DNA from 2 places in the Diaphorobacter sp. genome. Region 2 is predicted to be linked to the other one. Evidence: predicted binding sites of a transcription regulator. Region 2 holds the regulator's gene; the other holds the start of a gene.
The links. Region 2 encodes HrcA, which represses chaperone genes, less so after heat shock. Its sites were predicted from a motif close to TTAGCACTCNNNNNNNNNGAGTGCTAA; they were not measured.
Positions count from the first base shown of each region.

Region 1: the regulator HrcA is predicted to act here: its motif matches at 4,374-4,400, upstream of rpoH (RNA polymerase sigma factor RpoH).

Region 1 covers NZ_JBFWLZ010000001.1:71,738-78,504, reverse strand. The annotation lists gene AB7E35_RS00370 (lysophospholipid acyltransferase family protein) at 1-374, opposite strand, end outside; gene AB7E35_RS00365 (lysophospholipid acyltransferase family protein) at 371-1,246, opposite strand; gene metK (methionine adenosyltransferase) at 1,380-2,573, shown strand; gene AB7E35_RS00355 (mannose-1-phosphate guanylyltransferase/mannose-6-phosphate isomerase) at 2,774-4,255, shown strand; gene rpoH (RNA polymerase sigma factor RpoH) at 4,433-5,368, shown strand; gene AB7E35_RS00345 (Bug family tripartite tricarboxylate transporter substrate binding protein) at 5,537-6,547, shown strand; gene AB7E35_RS00340 (Crp/Fnr family transcriptional regulator) at 6,765-6,767, shown strand, end outside.
Region 2 covers NZ_JBFWLZ010000030.1:201-6,967, reverse strand. The annotation lists gene AB7E35_RS10855 (PLP-dependent aminotransferase family protein) at 1-709, shown strand, start outside; gene AB7E35_RS10850 (SlyX family protein) at 716-946, shown strand; partial or broken gene AB7E35_RS10845 (aldo/keto reductase) at 1,101-1,328, shown strand; gene rapZ (RNase adapter RapZ) at 1,309-2,208, opposite strand; gene recN (DNA repair protein RecN) at 2,217-3,890, opposite strand; gene AB7E35_RS10830 (NAD kinase) at 3,893-4,789, opposite strand; gene hrcA (heat-inducible transcriptional repressor HrcA) at 4,818-5,819, shown strand; gene AB7E35_RS10820 (CopD family protein) at 6,287-6,745, opposite strand.

The DNA.
Region 1 (6,767 bases), on a different contig from region 2:
GGCAAGGCCAGGCCGCCCGCGTCCATGCTGTAGAAGTGCGGCGCAAAGACGATGGTGGGCGTGTCGCCTTCCAGCTCGTGCAGCGCGCCTACCAGCTTGATGCGGCTGCGCACCAGCGCCTGCGGAGCGGACCACAGCCAGCCGCGGTCCAGAAAGGTCTGGCAGAACACCTCGAAGGACTCGCGCGCCCAGGCGCGGCGCTGCGGCTCGGGCACATCCGGAAAGCACAGCGCCAGGTTGCGCAGAGCTACCCGCCGCCGTGGCACGGCCAGCACAAACAGCACCCTGCCGATGAGCCGCCCCAACGCCCGCAGCACCGGCAACGGCAGGCGCCCCAACAAGTTGAGCAGCGCGATGCCCGCACGCGCCATCATGCGCGCCCCTCGGCGGCCGTGCCGGTGTCGCCAGTGGTATGCATCTCTGCGCGGGGCTGCTTGTAGCGGGCGTAACCCCACAGGTACTGCTGCGGGCTTTGGCGAATGAGTTGTTCCATGGCTTGATTGATCTGCAGCACGGCTGCATCGATGGTGGACGCCAGCGGCTCGGCCAGCGGCTGCAGGTGCAGCACATAGCCGCGCCCGCGTGGCAGACGCTCGCAGCGCGCCAGCACCACCGCGGCGCCGGTCTGCTGTACCAGCCGCGCGGCCAGCGTCATGGTGTAGGCAGGGCGGCCGAAAAACGGCGCCCACAGCCCCATGCCCTGCGGCGGCACCTGGTCGGGCAACAGGCCCACGGCGCGCCCGGCGCGCAACGCCTTGAGCATCTGGCGCACGCCCTGCAGCGTGGTCGGCACGGCGGCAATGCCGGGGCGGTTGCGCGCCGTCTGCATCACCTGCGCCAGCCAGCGCTGGCGCGCGGGGCGGTACAGGATGGTGATGGACCCGTACTGCGCCGACCAGCGACGCGCGGCCGCCTGCACCGACAACTCGAAGCAGCCGATGTGCGGCGTGAGGAACACGATGCCGCGCCCCCGCGCCCAGGCCTGCTGCACGCATTCGGCGCCGCGCACCTCGCAGGCGGGAGGCTCGCTGGCCAGCCACAGCCGCGGCGCCTCGGCCACCATGCGGCCCGCGTGGCCAATGGCCGCACGCACCTGGCGCAGCCCGTAGCCCGCCAGACGGGCGTTATCCAGAAAGCGGCGACGGTAGGTGGGCGAGGCCAGAAACACCACCCAGCCCAGCAGCGCACCCACGGCATGCAGCCACCGCAATGGCAGCGCGGAAACAAGGCGAAAAAGGGATGACATTACAATGACGGCCGTCGCCGAGTTAAATGAGCAACTTGCAGGGCGACGTTAAACACTACTGCTAAAGCGTTCGCCAAAGCCCCGTGAGGCGCTGGGCAACGCCCAAATGCTGAAAACAACGGAGTTTATTCAAATGGCGAACGATTTCCTCTTTACGTCCGAATCGGTCTCTGAAGGCCACCCCGACAAGGTGGCGGACCAGATTTCCGACGCCATCCTGGACGCGATCCTCAAGGTCGATCCACTTGCGCGGGTTGCCGCAGAAACCCTGACCAACACCGGACTTGTGGTTCTTGCGGGCGAAATCAGCATCCGATCCGATGCCCCGACGCCCGACTACATTCAAATTGCGCGCGACACCATCAAGCGCATCGGCTACGACAACACCGACTACGGCATCGACTACAAAGGCTGCGCGGTGCTGGTGGCCTACGACAAGCAAAGCAACGACATCGCCCAAGGCGTGGATCATGCCAGCGACGACCACCTGAACACCGGCGCCGGCGACCAGGGCCTGATGTTCGGCTACGCCTGCGACGAAACGCCCGAGCTGATGCCCGCGCCCATCTACTACGCGCACCGCCTGGTCGAGCGCCAGGCCCAGCTGCGTAAAGATGGCCGCCTGCCGTTTTTGCGCCCGGACGCCAAGAGCCAGGTGACCATGCGCTACGTGGACGGCAAGCCCCACAGCATCGACACGGTGGTGCTCTCCACCCAGCATCACCCCGACCAGAGCGAGTCGCAGACCAAGATGAAGTCCAGCTTCGTCGAGGCGGTGATCGAGGAAATCATCAAGCCCGTGCTGCCCAAAGAGTGGCTGCAGGACACCAAATACCTGATCAACCCCACCGGCCGCTTCGTCATTGGCGGGCCGCAGGGCGACTGCGGCCTGACGGGGCGCAAGATCATCGTGGACACCTATGGCGGCGCCTGCCCGCACGGCGGCGGCGCCTTCAGCGGCAAAGACCCGACCAAGGTGGACCGCAGCGCCGCCTACGCCGCCCGCTACGTGGCCAAGAACATCGTGGCCGCTGGCCTGGCGCGCCAGTGCCAGATCCAGGTGGCCTACGCGATTGGCGTGGCGCACCCGATGAACATCACCGTGTACACCGAAGGCACGGGCGTGATCCCCGACGAGAAAATTGCCGAACTGGTGAAGGCCCACTTTGACCTGCGCCCCAAGGGCATCATCCAGATGCTTGATCTGCTGCGCCCGATCTACGAAAAAACCGCTGCCTACGGCCACTTCGGCCGCGAAGAACCCGAGTTCTCCTGGGAGCGCACCGACAAAGCCCAGGCGTTGCGCGTAGCGGCAGGTCTTCGCTGAAAACCCGTTCACGCGCAGCGCGACCCCGGGCATTGAGGCCCCCGCTATCGCGCTGCGATGTGATGGCGCACCGTACCGCACAGCAGCAGCGCAGCGCACGCCGGGCCCGCCGCTGGCACGCCGGGCACTACGAGGCTACGATAGGGCGCAATGCCGCGATGGCCCCTGCGCGCGCAGACTAATGGGGGGGTGAACGAGCCATGTTGATTCAGCCAGTGGTGTTGTCGGGTGGTTCGGGCACGCGCCTGTGGCCGCTGTCGCGCGAAAAATATCCCAAGCAGTTGCTTGCCCTCACCGGCGGTGACTCGCTGCTGCAGTCAACGCTGCGCCGCCTTGATGGAATGTCCGGCGCCCACTGCGCACCGCCGCTGGTGGTATGCAACGATGAATACCGCTTCGTGGTGGCAGAGCAGTTGCGCACCATCGGCAAGAGCGGCCGCATCATCCTGGAGCCCGTCGGCCGCAACACTGCGCCGGCGCTGACGCTGGCGGCCTTGGCCACACGAGCCGCTCAATCCGATCCAACCAGTCCAACCGGTCAAGACCAGGATCCGGTGCTGCTGGTCATGCCGGCCGATCACGTCGTGACCCAGCCCGCGGTCTTTCAGAAGGCGGTCTGTCAGGCCGCTCGCCTGGCGCAAGAAAACGTCATCGTCACCTTCGGCATCACCCCTGACCGGCCCGAGACGGGCTACGGCTACATCCAGGCGGGCGCCACGTTGAACAGTGACGGCGCAAACGCCATCACCCGTTTTGTCGAAAAACCCGACCACGCCACGGCACAAGCCTATGTGCAGTCGGGCGACTATCTGTGGAACAGCGGGCTATTTGTGCTGCGCGCCTCGGTCTGGCTGAAGGCGCTGCAACTGTGCCGGCCAGACATCCTGCAGGCGTGCGAGGCAGCCTGGGACAGCGGCGTGTCCGACTTGTGGTTTTTTCGCGCCGGCAGCGAAGCCTTTGCCGCCTGCCCCATCGACTCCATCGACTATGCCGTGATGGAGCGCCTGACCGGGGCGCAGGGCGCACCCGACCCGCAGGGTATGCCGACGGGCGCCGTGATTGCGCTGGATGCAGGCTGGTCCGACGTGGGCTCGTGGGAGGCGCTGTGGCAGGTGCTACCCAAAGACCCGCACGGCAATGTCGTGCAGGGGCGCACCCTGATGCATGACAGCAGCAACACCCTGGCGCTGTCGTCGGGGCGCCTGCTGGCTTGCGTGGGCGTGCAAGGGCTGATCGTGGTGGAAACCCCCGATGCCGTGCTGGTGGCCGACCAGCGCCACACCCAGGATGTGAAGAAGATCGTGGATCAGCTCAAGCGCGAAGGTCACTCCGAGGGACTGGTGCACCGCAAGGTGTATCGCCCCTGGGGCTGGTACGACGGGGTGGACACGGGCGCGCGCTTTCAGGTCAAGCGCATCATGGTCAAGCCGGGCTGCAAGCTGTCACTGCAGATGCACCACCACCGCGCCGAGCACTGGATCGTGGTGCGCGGAACGGCCCGCGTGCACAGAGGCGATGAAGACTTTCTGCTGACCGAAAACCAGTCCACGTACATCCCGCTGGGCGTCAGGCACAGGCTGGAAAACCCCGGCCAGATCGACCTGGAGATGATCGAGGTGCAATCCGGCTCTTACCTGGGCGAGGACGACATCGTGCGGTTTGAGGATGCATATGGCCGCTGACCAGAATGCCCGCTTGCACCAGGTGTGCGCAGGAACGAGCATATCGCGGCAGCGCTAAACACCATCGCAGCCCGGCGATTGACCGAACAAACGCCACCCCCCCGCGGGAACTCCGGCTTTGGCACTCCATCCAAGAGAGTGCTAACATGATTCGCTATGGAAGAAAGGACTACCGACATGGCCCTCCAGACTGCTACCTCCGTGACGACACTGGCGTCTGTCAACCCTTGGGCGCTGGTTCCACCGCTGGGCAACCTGGACGCCTACATTTCCGCCGTCAACCGCCTGCCGCTGCTCACGCTGGAAGAAGAACAGCGCTATGCGCGCCAGCTCAAGGATGACAACAACGTCGAGGCCGCCGGCCGGCTGGTGCTGTCGCACCTGCGTTTGGTGGTGTCCATCTCGCGCCAGTACCTGGGCTACGGCCTGCCGCACGGCGATCTGATCCAGGAAGGCAACGTGGGGCTGATGAAGGCCGTCAAGCGCTTCGACCCGGACCAGGGCGTGCGTCTGGTCAGCTACGCCATGCACTGGATCAAGGCCGAGATCCACGAATACATCCTGAAGAACTGGCGCATGGTCAAGGTGGCCACCACCAAGGGGCAGCGCAAGCTGTTTTTCAACCTGCGCTCAATGAAGCAGGGCTTCAAGGCCGATGCGCTGGATGCCAACACGCACCGCGAGACGCTATCCGACCACGAGATCGACCTGGTGGCCGAGCAGCTCAACGTCAAGCGCGAAGAAGTCATCGAGATGGAAACACGCATGTCCGGCGGTGACGTGCTGCTGGACCCCGCGCCCAGCGACGACGGCGAGCAGGCCTTCGGCCCCATCGCTTACCTGGCCGACGCCGCCCATGAGCCCACGGCCATGATCGAGACGCGCCAGCGCGATATGCTGGCCACCGACGGCATCGCCACCGCCCTGGACAGCCTGGACGCGCGCAGCCGCCGCATCGTCGAGCAGCGCTGGCTGCAGGTGAACGACGACGGCTCGGGCGGCATGACGCTGCACGAGCTGGCTGCTGAATACGGCGTGAGCGCGGAGCGCATCCGCCAGATCGAGGTGGCCGCCATGAAGAAAATGAAAAAGGCGCTGGTCGAATACGCCTGAGCCCCTGAAGCCCGCCTGTACCGTGCGCGTCCCGGCTGGAACTGCGGCCGGCAGCGCGGGCAGATAATCCAGGCGCGCAGTCCACCCGGGCTGCGCGCCTTTTTGCTTTGCGCGCAGCACCTGTGGGATCGGCCCTTGCTGCCCGCGCCCGACCAGGAGATCTCCCCCATGTCCCGCCACCCCCTCGCCCGCCGCGGCCTGCTTGCGCTGGCCCTGGCATCGGTCTGCGGCGCCGCTGCGGCCCAGAAGAATGCCGTGCCCGCCACCCCCGGCTGGCCCTCCAGGCCGCTGCGCATCATTGTGGGCTTTCCGCCCGGCTCCTCGCCCGACCTGACGGCGCGCACTTTCTCCGAGCCTCTGGCGCAGGCGCTGGGTCAGCCGGTGGTGGTGGAAAACAAGGTGGGCGCTGGCGGCAACATCGGCGCCGATGCCGTGGCCAAGGCGCGCGACGGCCACACCATCGGCCTGTTCATCAACGGGAACCTGACCATCGCCAAGCTGCTCAACCCACAGGTGCCCTACGACCCCGTGCGGGATCTGGCGCCGCTGTCGCTGATCGGCGTGTCGCCCCTGATCCTCACCGCCCCGGTGAGCCACCCCGACGTGCCCGCCGGTGCCGACGCCCGCGTCTTCCTGCAGGCCGCGCGCAAGGCCGGCGACCGCTGGAGCTACGGCACGCCCGGCGTGGGCACGGTGGGCCACCTGGGCACCGAACTGCTCAAGGCGCGCACCGGCATCGCCCCGGTGCACGTGCCCTACCCCGGCTACCCGCAGGTGGCCACCGCCATGCTGGGCGATCAGCTGCAAATGGCACTGCTGCCGCCCGCGCTGGCCCAGGCCCAGGCGCGCGCGGGCAAGCTGCGACTGATCGGTGTGACATCCGCCGGCCGCAGCACACTGGCACCCGAGGTTCCCAGCTTGGCCGAGGCCGGCGTGCGCGACTTCCAGTTGGAAATCTGGAACGCGTTTGCCGCGCCCGCCTCCATGCCGGCGCCGGTGCGGGAGCGGCTGTCCATCCTGACCGGCGAGATTGCCCGCAGCCCCGAAGTGCGTGCCAAGCTGTTCCAACAGGGCTGGCAGGCCGTGGGCTCGTCGGCCCAGGGGTTGGCCAACCGCATGCGCGCCGACACGGCCGCCATGGGCCGTGTGATTCACGAACAGAAGATACAAGCACAGTGATGCGACGGTTGGTGGGCCTGCGGTTCAGCCACCGTGCCCGCCACCGGTGCCACATCACTATTGACACAAATCACGTTGCAAAAGGTAACGGCGATGCATACTGCAGCATCTGCCCTGCCGTCCCCTGCGATTCAGGGCGTTTTTCACCCCCTCACCCCATGACGAGCCCCTGGCGTTGGTTATCAACAGGCCGGAGGTACTTTCACTCAAGGAAGAGATG
Region 2 (6,767 bases):
GTTGGTGTACCTGATTCCCACCTTCGGCAACCCCAGCGGCGCCACACTGAGCCTGGAGCGCCGCAAGCGCGTGCTGGAGCTGGCCGCCCGCCACCAGGTGCTGGTGGTGGAGGACGACCCCTACGGTGACCTGTACTTTGACGAGCCACCGCCGCCCAGCCTGCTGGCGCTGTCGGCGCAGGTGCCGGGCAGCCGCGAATGGCTGGCGCACTGCGGCAGCCTGAGCAAGGTGCTCAGCCCCGGCCTGCGCGTGGGCTGGCTGATCGCCCCGCCCGGCTTGCTGGCGCGCGCGGTGATGTGCAAGCAGTTTTCTGACGCGCACACCAGCACCTACGCCCAGGCCACCGCTGCGCACTACCTGCAAAGCGGCGCCATGCCTGCCACGCTGGCGCGTGTGCGCGCCGTGTACGCCGAGCGCGCCCAGGCCATGGGCGACGCGCTGCGCGACCAGCTGGGCGACGCGGTGGAGTTTGTGCCGCCGCGCGGTGGCTTGTTCTTGTGGGTGCGCCTGACGGGCGCGCGCGGACAAGAGCGCGATGCGGGCGCGCTGGCCCGGCGCGCCATCGACAAGGGCGTGGCCTTTGTGCCGGGCGCACCGTTCTTCAGCCAGAACCCCGATGCATCCACGCTGCGCCTGTCTTTTGCCACGGCCGACGTGGACAAGATCCGCGAAGGCGTGGCGCGACTGGCGCAGGCGCTGGCCGCTTGAACGGGTATGTCCGATAACGTTAGCCACGCGCAGCAGCTGGAACAACGCCTGGAGGCGCTGGAGGTCAAGGCCGCCTATACGGAAGACCTGCTGGACCAGCTCAACCTGACCATTTACCGCCAGCAGCAGCAAATCGACCAGCTGGTGCGCGAGGTGGTGCAACTGCGCCAGCAGCAGCCCGAGGGCGGCGGCGCAGCGGTGCGCAACCTGCGCGACGAGCTGCCGCCGCATTACTGAGGCAAACCAGGGTTTTGGCCAAATTGGCCGCAAGCGCAGGTAATTCAGGCGCTAACAGCTATTGTTTTAATAGTGAAAGTCACCCCGTGCATTGCCGCTTTCTTGGCAAAAGCCAGCTGCAAGTCTCTGCCCTGTGCCTGGGCAACAAGGTGACTGGGTGCTGGCGCACCGCAGCGTCAGCTCGGTGATTGCCGGGCCGCGCACGCTGGCGCAGTGGCAGGACTACCTGCCCGCATTGCATTGCGCCGTCACGCCCGAGGACGAGGCGCTCATCGACAGCCTGGTTGCGCCCGGCCATCCGTCCACGCCGGGCTACACCGACCCGGCCTGCCCGCTGCAGCCGCGCCGCGCGCCGGTGGCTGTCAGCCGCGCAGCTTTTTGACCGCCGGGCTGTCCAGTTCGCGGTGGCGCAGCAGCGTGTTCCACGTGCCGGCAAAGCGCGCGTGCAGTTGCTCCACCAGGTACACCGAGCGGTGCTGCCCGCCGGTGCAGCCAATGGCCACGGTCACGTAGCTGCGGTGGTTTTGCGCCAGGGCGGGCAGCCACTGGTCGAGAAACCGGGCAATGTGCGACAGCATAAGCCCCACTTCGGGCTGCTGGTGCAGGTAGTCGGCCACGGGCGCATCCTTGCCGGTCAGCTCGCGCAGTTCGGGCTCGTAGTGCGGGTTGGGCAGCATGCGCACGTCAAAGACGTAGTCCGCATCAAACGGAATGCCGCGCTTGAAGGCAAAGGACTGAAACACCAGGGTCAGGTGGCTGGGCGGCACGGCCAGCAGGTCTTTGACGTAGCTCAGCAGCTGCGACGGGCGCAGGCTGCCGGTGTCGATGACGTGCGATTGCTCGCGCAGCTCGGCCAGCAGCTCGCGCTCCAGCTCCAGCGTCTGCACCAGGGCTTGCCGGCCTTCCAGCAGTTCGTCGCCCGACAGCGGGTGGCGCCGGCGGGTCTCTGAAAAGCGCCGCACCAGCGTGCCGGTGGAGGCGTCCAGAAACAGCAGGCGCAGCTGCACGCCCTGCTCACGCAGGCTGGCCAGCTGCCTGGGCAGTAAGGGCAGGGCGGTGGCGCTGCGCACGTCCATCGCAACGGCCACGCGGTGGCCGTGGTGTGCATGCTCCAGCGCCACGAATGCGGTCAGCAGCTCGGGTGGCAGGTTGTCCACGCAGTAGTAGCCTGCGTCTTCCAGCGCGTGCAGCGCGACGGACTTGCCCGAGCCGGACATGCCCGTGATGACGACGACTTCGAGGGGGTTCTCGGGCTTGCTCATCACTTGTCTCACGCTGCCGGCGCCGCGGCGCCCTGCAGCATCTCGCGGGCATGCGCCAGCGTGGTGGGTGACAGGCGCTCGCCGCCCAGCATGCGGGCCACTTCGGCCACGCGCTGCTCGGCGTCGGCCACGGTAACGCCGCTGGTGGTGCCGGCGGCGTGCCGGTGCTTGGAGACGACCAGGTGGTGGTCGGCGCAGGCGGCCACCTGGGGCAGGTGGGTGACGGCCAGCACCTGGCGCGCGCGGCCCAGTTGCTGCATCAGCCGGCCCACGGTCTCGGCCACGGCGCCGCCTACGCCCGAGTCCACTTCGTCAAAAATCAGCGTGGGCGCCTCGCCCAGCTCGCTGGTGGTGACGGAGATCGCCAGCGCAATGCGCGACAGCTCGCCGCCCGAGGCCACCTTGGCCACGGGGCGGGGCGTCATGCCCGGGTGGCTGCAGACCAGAAAGCTCACCTGGTCGATGCCATGCGGGCCGGGCTCGGCCTTGTCCAGCTGCACCTCAAAGCGCCCGCCCGTCATGCCCAGGCCCTGCATGGCGCGGGTGATGGCCTGCGCCAGCTGCGGCGCGGCCTTGGCGCGCTGCTGCGACACGGCGCGGGCGGCCTTGTGATAGGCCGCGGCGTGGGTCTGCTCGGCCGCCTGCAGCGCGGCCAGGTCGGCGGCGCTGTCCAGGCGTTGCAGGGTGTCCTGCCAGCCTTGCAGCAGCGCTGGCAGTTCGGGCGGGGTGCGCTTGTAGCGGCGCGCCAGCTGCATCCACTGCGACACGCGCTCGTCGAGTTGCTGCAGCTGGTAAGGGTCGGGCTCGGCATGGCGCAGGTAGCCTTGCAGTGAATGCGCCACATCGCCCGCCTGGGCGATGCAGGAGGTCAGCACTTCGTTCATGGCGCGAAACGATGCGTCCACATGCTCGTAGTCTTGCAGCAGGTGCTGGGCCTGGGCCAATGTGCCCAGCGCGCCTTGGGCGCTGCCCGCGTCGTCGCCCTGCAGCGCGGCCAGGGCGGCCAGGGCGTTGTCCAGCAGGGCCTGGGCGTTGGACAGGCGTGCGTGCTCGGCGTTGAGCTCGTCCCACTCGCCCTCGCGCGGCGCCAGCTTGTCCACTTCGCCGATCTGCCACTGCAGGCGCTCGCGTTCTTGTTGCAGTGTGTCTTGCGCTGCGCGGGCCTGCGCCAGCGCCTGCTGCGCGTCGCGCCAGCTGGCCCACAAAGCCGCCAGGGGCTGGGCCTGCGCGCCTGCGTAGGCGTCCAGCAGGCCGCGCACGGCGTCGGGGCGCGTCAGGCTTTGCCAGGCGTGCTGGCCATGAATGTCCAGCAGGTGATCGCCCACGGCGCGCATTTGCGCCGCGGTGGCCGGCGTGCCGTTGATCCAGGCGCGGCTTTTGCCCTGCACATCCACGGTGCGGCGCAGCAGCAGGGTGTCGTCGCACGGGAAGCCCGCTTCATCCAGCCAGGCGGCCAGCGCGGGTGCGCCGGGGTCGAACTCGGCACTGATGTCGGTGCGCTGCGCGCCTTCGCGGATCACACCGGTGTCGGCGCGCGCGCCCAGCAGCAGCTGCAGCGCGTCGATCAGAATGGACTTGCCCGCGCCCGTCTCACCGGTGAGCACGGTGAAGCCGGTGTGCAGATCCAGGTCCAGCGATTGCACGATCACGAAGTCGGTCAGTGCGATCCGCCTCAGGGCCATGTTCAGGAACCTCCTTCGTTCCAGCGCAGTTTTTTGCGTAAAGTGGCAAAGTAGCTCCAGCCGCGCGGGTGCAAAAAGCACACGCTGTGCGCAGAGCGGCGCACCAGTATGCGGTCGCCATGTTGCAATGGCTTGAGCGACTGAATGTCGAAGTTGGCGCTGATGTCGCGCCCGCCCACGACTTCGATGGCCACCTCGGTCGCGTCGGACAGCACGATGGGGCGGTTGGACAGCGTGTGCGGCGCAATCGGCACCAGCACCCAGCCCGGCAACGATGGGTGCAGCATGGGCCCGCCCGCCGACAGTGAATACGCGGTGGAGCCCGTGGGCGAGGCCACGATCAGGCCATCGGCGCGCTGGTTGGACACGAACACGCCGTCCACCTCCACCCGCAGCTCCACCATGCCCGCGGTGGAGCCGCGGTTGACGACCACGTCGTTGAGCGCGACGGTCTCGAACACGCATTCGCCGCCGCGCATCACGCGCGCCACCATCAGCGGGCGCTGGTCTTCTTCGTAATCGCCTTGCAGGATGGGGGTCAGTGCGTCCTGGTAGCCCTGCGGCGGAATGTCGGTGATGAAGCCCAGCCGCCCCTGGTTGATGCCGACCAGCGGAGTGCCGTAGCCGGCCAGCCGGCGGCACACGCCAAGCATGGTGCCGTCGCCCCCCACCACCAGGCACAGGTCGCACTGCTCGCCGATGCCGTCCACATCCAGCGTGTGGTATTGGACCAGCCCGGTGTTGGCGGCGGTCTCGGCCTCCAGGGCCAGCTCGCACCCCTGCTGGGTGATGAACTGGGCAATGCTTTCGATGATCTGCCGCGCGTTGTCTGGCGCCGGGCCCGCGTCAGGACCCTGGTACTTGCCTATGAGTGCGACGCGGCGAAAGATGGACTTCATGCAGAAATTACATCATTAAAATGATTTGATGCTTGATGATCGCTCCAAGTTGTTGCTTAAAGCTCTGATCGAGCGCTACATCGCCGACGGCCAGCCGGTGGGCTCCAGAACTCTGTCGCGGGCGTCCGGCCTGGAATTGTCGCCCGCCACCATACGCAATGTGATGGCGGACCTGGAAGAGCTGGGGCTGATTGCCAGCCCCCACACGTCGGCCGGCCGTGTGCCCACGGCCAAGGGCTATCGGCTGTTTGTGGACACCATGCTCACCGTGCAGCACGATCAGCTGCCCGCCGTGCAGATCAAGCCGGAGCAGCCGCAAAAAGTGATTGCCAATGCCGCGCAACTGCTGTCGAGCCTGTCGCAGTTTGTGGGCGTGGTGATGGCGCCGCGGCGGGCGTCGGTGTTCAGGCACATCGAGTTTCTGCGCCTGTCCGAGCGGCGCCTGCTGGTGATCATTGTCTCGCCCGACGGCGACGTGCAAAACCGCGTGATCTTCACCGAGTCCGATTACTCGCAGTCGCAGCTGATCGAGGCCGCCAACTTCCTTAACGCCCACTACGCCGGCCTGGCCATGGAGCAGGTGCGCGAGCGCCTGAAGCTGGAGGTGGACACCCTGCGCGGCGAGATTGCCGCCCTGATGCAGGCCGCCGTCAACGTGGGCACCGAGGCCATGACCGAGTCGCAGGAAGAGGTTGTGATCTCCGGCGAGCGCAACCTGCTGGCGGTGAGCGACTTCTCCAGCGACATGGGCCACCTGCGCCGCGCCTTCGACCTGTTTGAGCAAAAGACGCAGATCCTGCGCCTGCTGGACATCTCCAGCCGCGCCGAGGGCGTGCGCATCTTCATCGGCGGCGAAAGCCAGGTGGTGCCTTTTGAAGAGCTGTCGGTGGTCAGTGCACCGTATGAGGTGGATGGCCAGGTGGTCGGCACGCTGGGCGTCATTGGTCCCACGCGCATGCCCTACGACCGCATGATCCAGATCGTGGACATCACCTCCCGGCTGGTCTCCAACGCGCTCAGCCACCGTTAGCCGGCGTGCTGGAGCGGGCGCACATCAAAAAAGCACGCCCGGCATGACCGAAACGGCCGCACTGAGCGGGCACAATAGCGACTTTGGTATGAATGGGCCGTTAGCTCAGTTGGTTAGAGCAGAGGACTCATCAAAATGGTGACCATGGGGCGAGAGCCCCATCGGAAAACCGGGTGAATTCAAGGAACCCTACAGCGCAAGCCAAGGCAACCTTGAGCCAAGCCCGCCGAAAGGCAGGTCGCAAGACCGGTAGGCGGGAAGGTGCAGAGACTAGGACGTGAGGAGCCCATCCGATAAGCGTCCCCCGAGCGCCCGGCGCCCCAACAGTCCGGCTGTGGGCGGTGAGATAGTCCAAGGAGCGGGGAAACCCGCGCAAACTTGAATCCTTTGGTCGCAGGTTCGAGCCCTGCACGGCCTACCATTCATCCAGTCGTCCCCCCCCCCCCCGCAACCGGGCGGGTGAACACTTACAGCAGCAGCGTCTGCGCCACGATCAGCACGCCGATCAGCAGGTTCACGCCCACCAGGGTGCGGATGCGCGCCAGCGCCTGTCCGCCAGCGGGCCAGTCGAATGCAGCGACGGCCTGCCCCAGCCGTTTGAGCAGGACGAGGTAGATGAAGCCAAAGATACCCATCATCACCAGGCCTATCGTGGCCATGATGGTCCAGTCCAGCGGCATGGCAAACGCATTTGCCGCGGCGGCACGCGCCACGCCGATCATGCCCAGGCCGCTGGCCAGCACCACCACGGCGGCCACTGCCACTGCGCCCAGAAAGCGCTGCAGCACGCCGTGCATCAGCCGCACACGCTGCGGCGGCTCCAGCATCTGCGCGGCAGGGCGCAAAAAGAAGTGCGAGAAAACCATGCCACCGATCCACACGATGACAGACAGGACATGGGCGAGCAAAAGGGCGTTGTAGAGCATGGTGGCGTGTTGTTTTTGCTAT